DNA from 2 places in the Bradyrhizobium sp. 76 genome. Region 2 is predicted to be linked to the other one. Evidence: predicted binding sites of a transcription regulator. Region 2 holds the regulator's gene; the other holds the start of a gene.
The links. Region 2 encodes LexA, which represses DNA repair genes until DNA is damaged. Its sites were predicted from a motif close to TGTTCNNNNTGTGTTCNG; they were not measured.
Positions count from the first base shown of each region.

Region 1 (3,416 bases), on a different contig from region 2:
AACGGTCCTTCTGCCACATCTCGGTGTAGCCGCTCTCGTCGAGCACGATCTCGGCGAGCTCCGTGTGCGAGGTGACCTCGCGCTGGGCGCGCCAGCGGTCGAACTGGGCGACGACGTCGCGTAACGAGCCGCGCGCCTTCGGCTTCAGCTCGTCGGTCTCGACCACCGCGCGCGCCGCCTCGAACAGCGGAATGCGGCGCTTGCGGGCGTGGTCGTGCAGCATCTGCACGGTGGCATCGCCCAGGCCGCGCTTGGGCGTGTTGACGATGCGCTCGAAGGCGAGATCATCGGCCGGTGAATTGATGACGCGCAGATAGGCCAGCGCGTCGCGGATTTCGGCGCGCTCGTAGAAGCGCGGGCCGCCGATGACGCGATAGGGCAGGCCGAGCGTGACGAAGCGGTCTTCGAACTCGCGCATCTGGTAGGAGGCGCGAACGAGAATCGCGATCTCGTTGAGCTTGTCGCCCTGGCGCTGGATCTGCTCGATCTCCTCGCCGATGCCGCGGGCTTCCTCTTCCGAATCCCACGAGCCTGTCACCGTGACCTTCTCGCCGTCATGGTCTTCGGTGCGCAGCGTCTTACCGAGCCGGCCTTCATTGTGGGCGATCAGGTGCGAGGCGGCGGCGAGGATGTGGCCGGTCGAGCGGTAGTTGCGCTCGAGGCGGATGACCTTGGCGCCGGGAAAATCATGGTCGAAGCGCAGGATGTTGTCGACCTCCGCGCCGCGCCAGCCATAGATCGACTGGTCGTCGTCGCCGACGCAGCAGATGTTCTTGACGTGTGTTTTTTCGTTCGCCGGAGGCGGCGCCACATCGTCATTCTCGGCATCACCGGGCCGATGCGAAGCGTCGAGACCCGGTGATCCATCTGGCGAAGAATCGATGGCTTGCCGGGGCAAGCCGGGCAATGACGGATTGGCCGACGGCGCCTGCGACAGCAGCCGCAGCCACAGATACTGCGCGACGTTGGTGTCTTGATACTCGTCGACCAGGATGAATTTGAAGCGCTGCTGGTACTGCCGCAGGATATCCGGATGCTCGCGGAAGATGCGGATGTCCTCGAGCAGCAGATCGCCGAAATCGGCGGCGTTCAAAATCTTCAGCCGCTCCTGGTAGCTCGCATAGAGCTTGCCGCCCTTGCCGTTGGCGAACACGGCGGCTTCGCCCGACGGCACCTGCGACGGCGTCAGGCCGCGATTCTTCCAGCCGTCGATGAGGCCGGCGAGCATGCGCGCGGGCCAGCGCTTGTCGTCGATATTGTCGGCTTGCAGAAGCTGCTTGAGCAGTCGGACCTGATCGTCGACGTCGAGCACGGTGAAGTTCGACTTGAGCTGCGCCAGCTCGGCGTGGGTCCGCAGGATGCGCCCGCCGATGGAGTGGAAGGTGCCGAGCCACGGCATGCCTTCGACGGCATGACCGAGCATCTGACCGAGCCGGTGCTTCATCTCGCGCGCGGCCTTGTTGGTGAAGGTCACCGACAGGATTTCGGATGGGCGGGCGCGTCCCTGGCTCAGGATATGGGCGATGCGCGTGGTCAGCACGCGGGTCTTGCCGGTGCCGGCGCCGGCCAGCACCAGAACCGGGCCGTCCAGCGTTTCCACAGCCTCGCGCTGCTCCGGATTGAGCCCGGACAGGTATTGCGGGCCCACCGAGGCCCGCGCACGCGCGGCGATGCCGCCGGCTGCGGGCTGGTGGTCGGGGACGCTCTGGGACGTGATCTTGCTCGGCTCGGTCATGCGAATCATTTGCCCCACGTTGGCACCGCGGGGTGGTGAAAGGGGAGCCTTCTTAACAGGGATTGGTCCCTATATGGGGCCGCGGGCGGGGGTTTTCCACGTGCGCGAAAAGCCAATTTGTTCCTGCGGGTCAGGCGAATTTCGGCCCTAGCGGCTCGGAACCATTGTTCCGAGTTGGCGATTGGTTCTGCAAGTGAGGCGCGTCAGCCGCGCCGATCGCAGACAGACATCGAAACAGAGGTTCGGATCATGCTTAGCTGGGTAGTGACGTTTCTGGTTATCGCCCTGATCGCCGGTATCCTGGGCTTTGGCGGCCTCGCCGGCGCGTCGATCGAAATCGCCAAGATCATCTTCTTCATCGCGGTCGTGTTGTTCCTGGTCTCGGCCGTTGTCGGTCTGGCCCGCGGCCGCACCAGGGTCTAGCGCGCTTACCGCTTCGAGGGCATCGCCACGTTCCGGCCGATGCCCTCGGGCCGTGGCACCGCGCTGTGGGTCTTGACCACCGCTGCGATGCGCTCGCTTATGTCTGGCGGAAAAGCCGCCACCTTTCGTGAGCCCATGTCGATGTGAAGCGACATGTTTTCGGAGGTCGCCGACAGCCAGCCCTCGGTGGCGTGTCGTAGCTCCTGGAAGGTGTGAAGCCGCTTGTCGTCGGCTTCCAGCAGCCAGACCGAGACCTGAACGGGATCGCCGAGGTGGATTTCGCGCAGATACCGCACGTGGCATTCGGCAGTGAAGGTCGATCCGCCGCGCTCCTTCATGTAGGCCGGCCCGATCCCGAGCGTCAGCCACATCTGATCGATCGCGCGGTCGAACATCACGTTGTAATAGGCCATGTTGAGGTGGCCGTTGTAGTCGATCCATTGCGGCTCGATCTGCATGATCGAGGCGCGGAACGGCGCGCCCTCGATCGTTGTGGCAGCAGTCTCCGGCATGTGTCCTTCCCAAGCTATGCATCCGGTCGCTTGACTTGACCGGTGAGATGTCCTTTGCCACGGTTCGTCTCGTCGGGAGGAACGTCCGTGGGTACGACCATCACCAATAATCCGCCGCGGCCGGCGCCGAAAGCCCTCGCGAGCGCGCTGGAGCAGCTTGCCGCGCGGTTCGGCAACCGCCTCATCACCTCTCAGGCCGTCCGCGAGCAGCACGGCCATACCACCACATGGATCGTGAACCAGCCGCCGGACGGCGTGGTGATGGCGCAGGAGACCGCCGACATCCAGGACGTGGTGCGGATCTGCGCGAAAAACGGCGTGCCCGTCATCGCCTTCGGCACCGGCACCTCGCTCGAGGGCCAGGTCAACGCACCCGCCGGCGGAATCTGCATCGACCTGCGCGACATGAACAAGGTGCTCGCGGTGCATGCCGAGGACCTCGACTGCGTGATCCAGCCCGGGGTCACCCGCAAGGCGCTGAACGAGCATCTGCGCGACCAAGGCCTGTTCTTCCCGATCGACCCCGGCGCGGACGCCTCTCTCGGCGGCATGGCCTCGACCCGCGCCTCCGGCACCAACGCGGTGCGCTACGGCACCATGCGCGATAGTGTGCTGGCGCTGAAAGTGGTCCGCGGCGACGGCGAGATCATCACGACCGGCACGCGCGCGAAGAAATCATCCGCCGGCTATGACCTGACGCATCTGTTCGTCGGCGCCGAGGGCACGCTCGGCATCATCTCGGAATT
Region 1 covers NZ_JADPIS010000090.1:613,521-616,936, forward strand. Annotated here, with positions in the region: gene IVB48_RS19505 (UvrD-helicase domain-containing protein) at 1-1,744, opposite strand, end outside; gene IVB48_RS19510 (DUF1328 domain-containing protein) at 1,985-2,158, shown strand; gene IVB48_RS19515 (thioesterase family protein) at 2,164-2,670, opposite strand; gene IVB48_RS19520 (FAD-linked oxidase C-terminal domain-containing protein) at 2,758-3,416, shown strand, end outside.
Region 1: a site for LexA is predicted at 1,908-1,925, ahead of IVB48_RS19505 (UvrD-helicase domain-containing protein). Genes of this name have one in related genera too.

Region 2 (3,416 bases):
GATTCACTGGGCGCAAACCGCGCCATCTCGCCGGCCACGGCCGGCGACGGCGATTCAATCTTGACCTCCGACCTCGTAGCCGGCTGCGTCAGCCGATCGGCAGGCGCGTGACGGTCGGCTGCCTGTCGACGATGACCTGCGCCTTGTGCTCGCGCTCCGTCACCGGCTGGGTCACAGGCAGTTGCAGCACGGTCGCGCGCTGGCCTTCGACGAGCTGCGTCACCAGCACATATTTGCCGTCGGGGAATTCGATCGCGTCGTGATGGCGGTCGGGAACGTGCGGATCGATCTTGCCGAACTTGCCCACGCGGGAATTGATGGTGCGCGTCCAGATCCAGCGATTGTCGTAGCGAACGTCGTCGGCGAAGGCGAGCTCCGTTCCCGGCAGCAGGCAGACGGCAACAGACGGATCGGCTGCCGAGGCGAAGCCGCGCGTCGAGGTGCCGCGGAAGCTTGTCGTGACGATCGTCTCGCCGACTTCGGCGGGGCGCGACGCGACGGCATGCAGGCTGTAGTCACACATCGGGTGCTCCTCATGCTGGGATAGCAACCCGCGTCTCTTAATCGAGGCGCAGGCCTCTATCAGAGTTGAAGCATGAAGCTCTGCTTGGTTGTGGGCAAATCTGCGGCTGGTTTCCGCGAGCCGCGATCACATTATCTTTCCCGAATTCAATAGGAACAAAGCGAGTTGCGATGCATTCGGGAGGCGCGTGCGCGAATATCGCCGGCTTGACTGCCACGGTCGAGCTTGATCGCTGGCCGCTGTTTCCTCGAACACTTGCGCCGCGAACCAGTTCCGCTTCGTGGGCGTCGCGAGGAGCCAGCGCCGAAGGAGGGGCCGGATAGTCTGTGCAGAACCAGAAAGACTACCCAGCCGGAGCGGACGATGATCCGCTCCAATCCCTGACCGGCGATGCCGATCGGAAGCGCACGCGGCGCCAAGCACCTCCGGTATGAAGTACTCCCGGTATCAAGGACGCCCGGTATCAGTACTTCCGGTAAAGCCCGATCAGCTTGCCCTGAATCTTCACCCGGTTGGGCGGCAGGATGCGGACCTCATAGGCCGCGTTGGCGGGCTCGAGCGCGATCGAGGCGCCGCGACGGCGGAAGCGCTTCAGCGTCGCTTCCTCGTCGTCGATCAGCGCCACCACGATGTCCCCTGTATCGGCGCTCTCGTTGCGCTGAATCAGCGCCATGTCGCCGTCAAGGATGCCGGCCTCGACCATGGAATCACCGCGCACTTCGAGCGCGTAATGCTCGCCCGAGCCGAGCATGTCAGGCGGTACGCTGATAGTATGGCTGCGGGTCTGCAACGCCTCGATCGGCGTGCCGGCCGCGATGCGACCCATCACCGGCACCGCGACGGGACGTTCGCCCTCGTCCGCGGGCAGGCTGGAGCTCGCGCGCACCTTGCCGAGATTGCCCTCGATGACGCTCGGCGTGAAGCCGCGGCGGCTGCCTGCGGCTGCCTGGAGCTCCGGCAGCTTGATGACTTCAATCGCACGGGCGCGGTTGGGCAGGCGTCGGATAAAGCCACGCTCCTCGAGCGCCGTGATCAGGCGATGGATGCCCGACTTCGAGCGCAGGTCGAGCGCATCCTTCATCTCGTCGAAGGAGGGCGGTACGCCGCTTTCCTTCAGACGTTCACTGATGAACCGCAGAAGCTCGTATTGTTTGCGCGTTAACATCTCGACCAAAGTCCCCCGGTTGATGTCGTCCGATTCCGAGACGCTGAATTCGGCAATATGCCGCTACATGCTCGAAACAAATCATGAACGGACACTATATGTTCGATACATGTTCCGCAACTGCTTAATTTACCGTGAACAGAGCAAAGTTGGCGGAACGCGCATTGCCGGGGCGCTCAGACAGGGAGCCGCAACACTTCGCAAGCCGTGCCGGCTTCGGCCTTCGGCGCGAACGGTGCGCGCACGAGAAGTACCTGCGCTGCAGCGAGATTCGCAAGCAGCGAAGAGTCCTGATGATTGACGGGAAGAACGACGCGTGTGCCATCGTCGCGCTCCTCCAGATGCGCGCGCAGATAGTCCTCGCGCTGGTCGTTGGCGCTGACGTCGCGGCCGAGCACGGCGCGCTCACGGCGATGGTGAATCACTGAACGGCCCGACAGGGCACGAATCAGCGGCACCATGAACAGGAAAGCGCACACGTAGGACGACACGGGATTGCCCGGCAGACCGATCACGCCCATTGCGCCGAGCCGCCCGTGCATCATCGGCTTGCCTGGCCGCATCGCGATCTTCCAGAACGCCATCGCGATGCCTTCGTCCCGCAGTGCCTGCTGGACCAGATCGTGGTCGCCGACCGATGCGCCTCCGGTCGTGATCAGGATGTCGGCGCCGCTCTCACGGGCGCGGCGGATGCCGGCGGTGGTGGCCTCCAGCGTGTCGGCGGCAATACCGAGGTCGATGGTCTCGGCGCCTTCGCTGCGGGCGAGCGCGTGCAGGGCGTAGCCGTTGGAATAGACGATCTGGCCGTGGCCGGGCGTGCTGCCCGGCATCACCAGTTCGTCGCCGGTGGCGAGAATCGCGACCTTCGGACGCCCGCAAACGGCAAGGTGCGGATGATTCATCCCGGCGGCGAGCGCGAGGTCGCGCTCGGTGAGACGGCTTCCCTTGCGCAGGAGCACGTCGTCCTCGCGGAAATCGACGCCGGCGGGGCGAATGTGCCGACCGGCGATCGCGGCTTCCTTGATCGTGATACGCTTGCCGGCGGCGACGGTGTCCTCCTGGATCACGACGGCGTCCGCGCCACCGGGAACGACGCCGCCGGTGAAGATCCGCACGGCCTCGCCGGCGCCGACCATCCCCGCGAACGGTCGGCCCGCCGCGACTTCGCCGATGATGGTGAGCTCCGAATCGATCGTCGCGGCATCGGCCGCTCGCACCGCGTAGCCGTCCATCGCCGACATCGCCTGCGGCGGCTGCGTGCGCCGCGCCGCGACGTCACGCGCGAGCACGCGATGGTAGGCCTGGTCGAGGGAGATCATTTCTTCCGGCAGCGGCTCTGCACCCGCCAGCACCGCGGCAAGCGCGTCGGAAACCGGCATCAAGGCCACGGCGAAAACTCCTGCTCGGCACGTTCGGGCGAATGTTCCGCACGTCTTCTAGCCGAGCGCGGGCGCAGAGGCAAAACAGCCGAGCGGGTGCAGTCATCCCACCGCATTGTTCCGGAAGGCAGGATCAAGCGCGTTGCGGCACGATCCGAAGAACGTGCCAGATCGGCAGGACAATGGTCATGGCAAGACGAGAACGACGAGCGCCCCGGCCTGCATCGATCAGCTCCCTGGCTGCCCGTGAGTTACGTCGGGCGCCTTGGGTCCCTGATCCTTGTCGGGCAGCGGATCGGCCTGGGATTTCAGGTCGGCGGCCTTGCTCACAAGCTTGGCGGAAAGATCC
Region 2 covers NZ_JADPIS010000015.1:610,947-614,362, forward strand. Annotated here, with positions in the region: gene IVB48_RS03825 (hypothetical protein) at 89-523, opposite strand; gene lexA (transcriptional repressor LexA) at 987-1,688, opposite strand; gene glp (gephyrin-like molybdotransferase Glp) at 1,865-3,076, opposite strand; gene IVB48_RS03840 (hypothetical protein) at 3,296-3,416, opposite strand, start outside.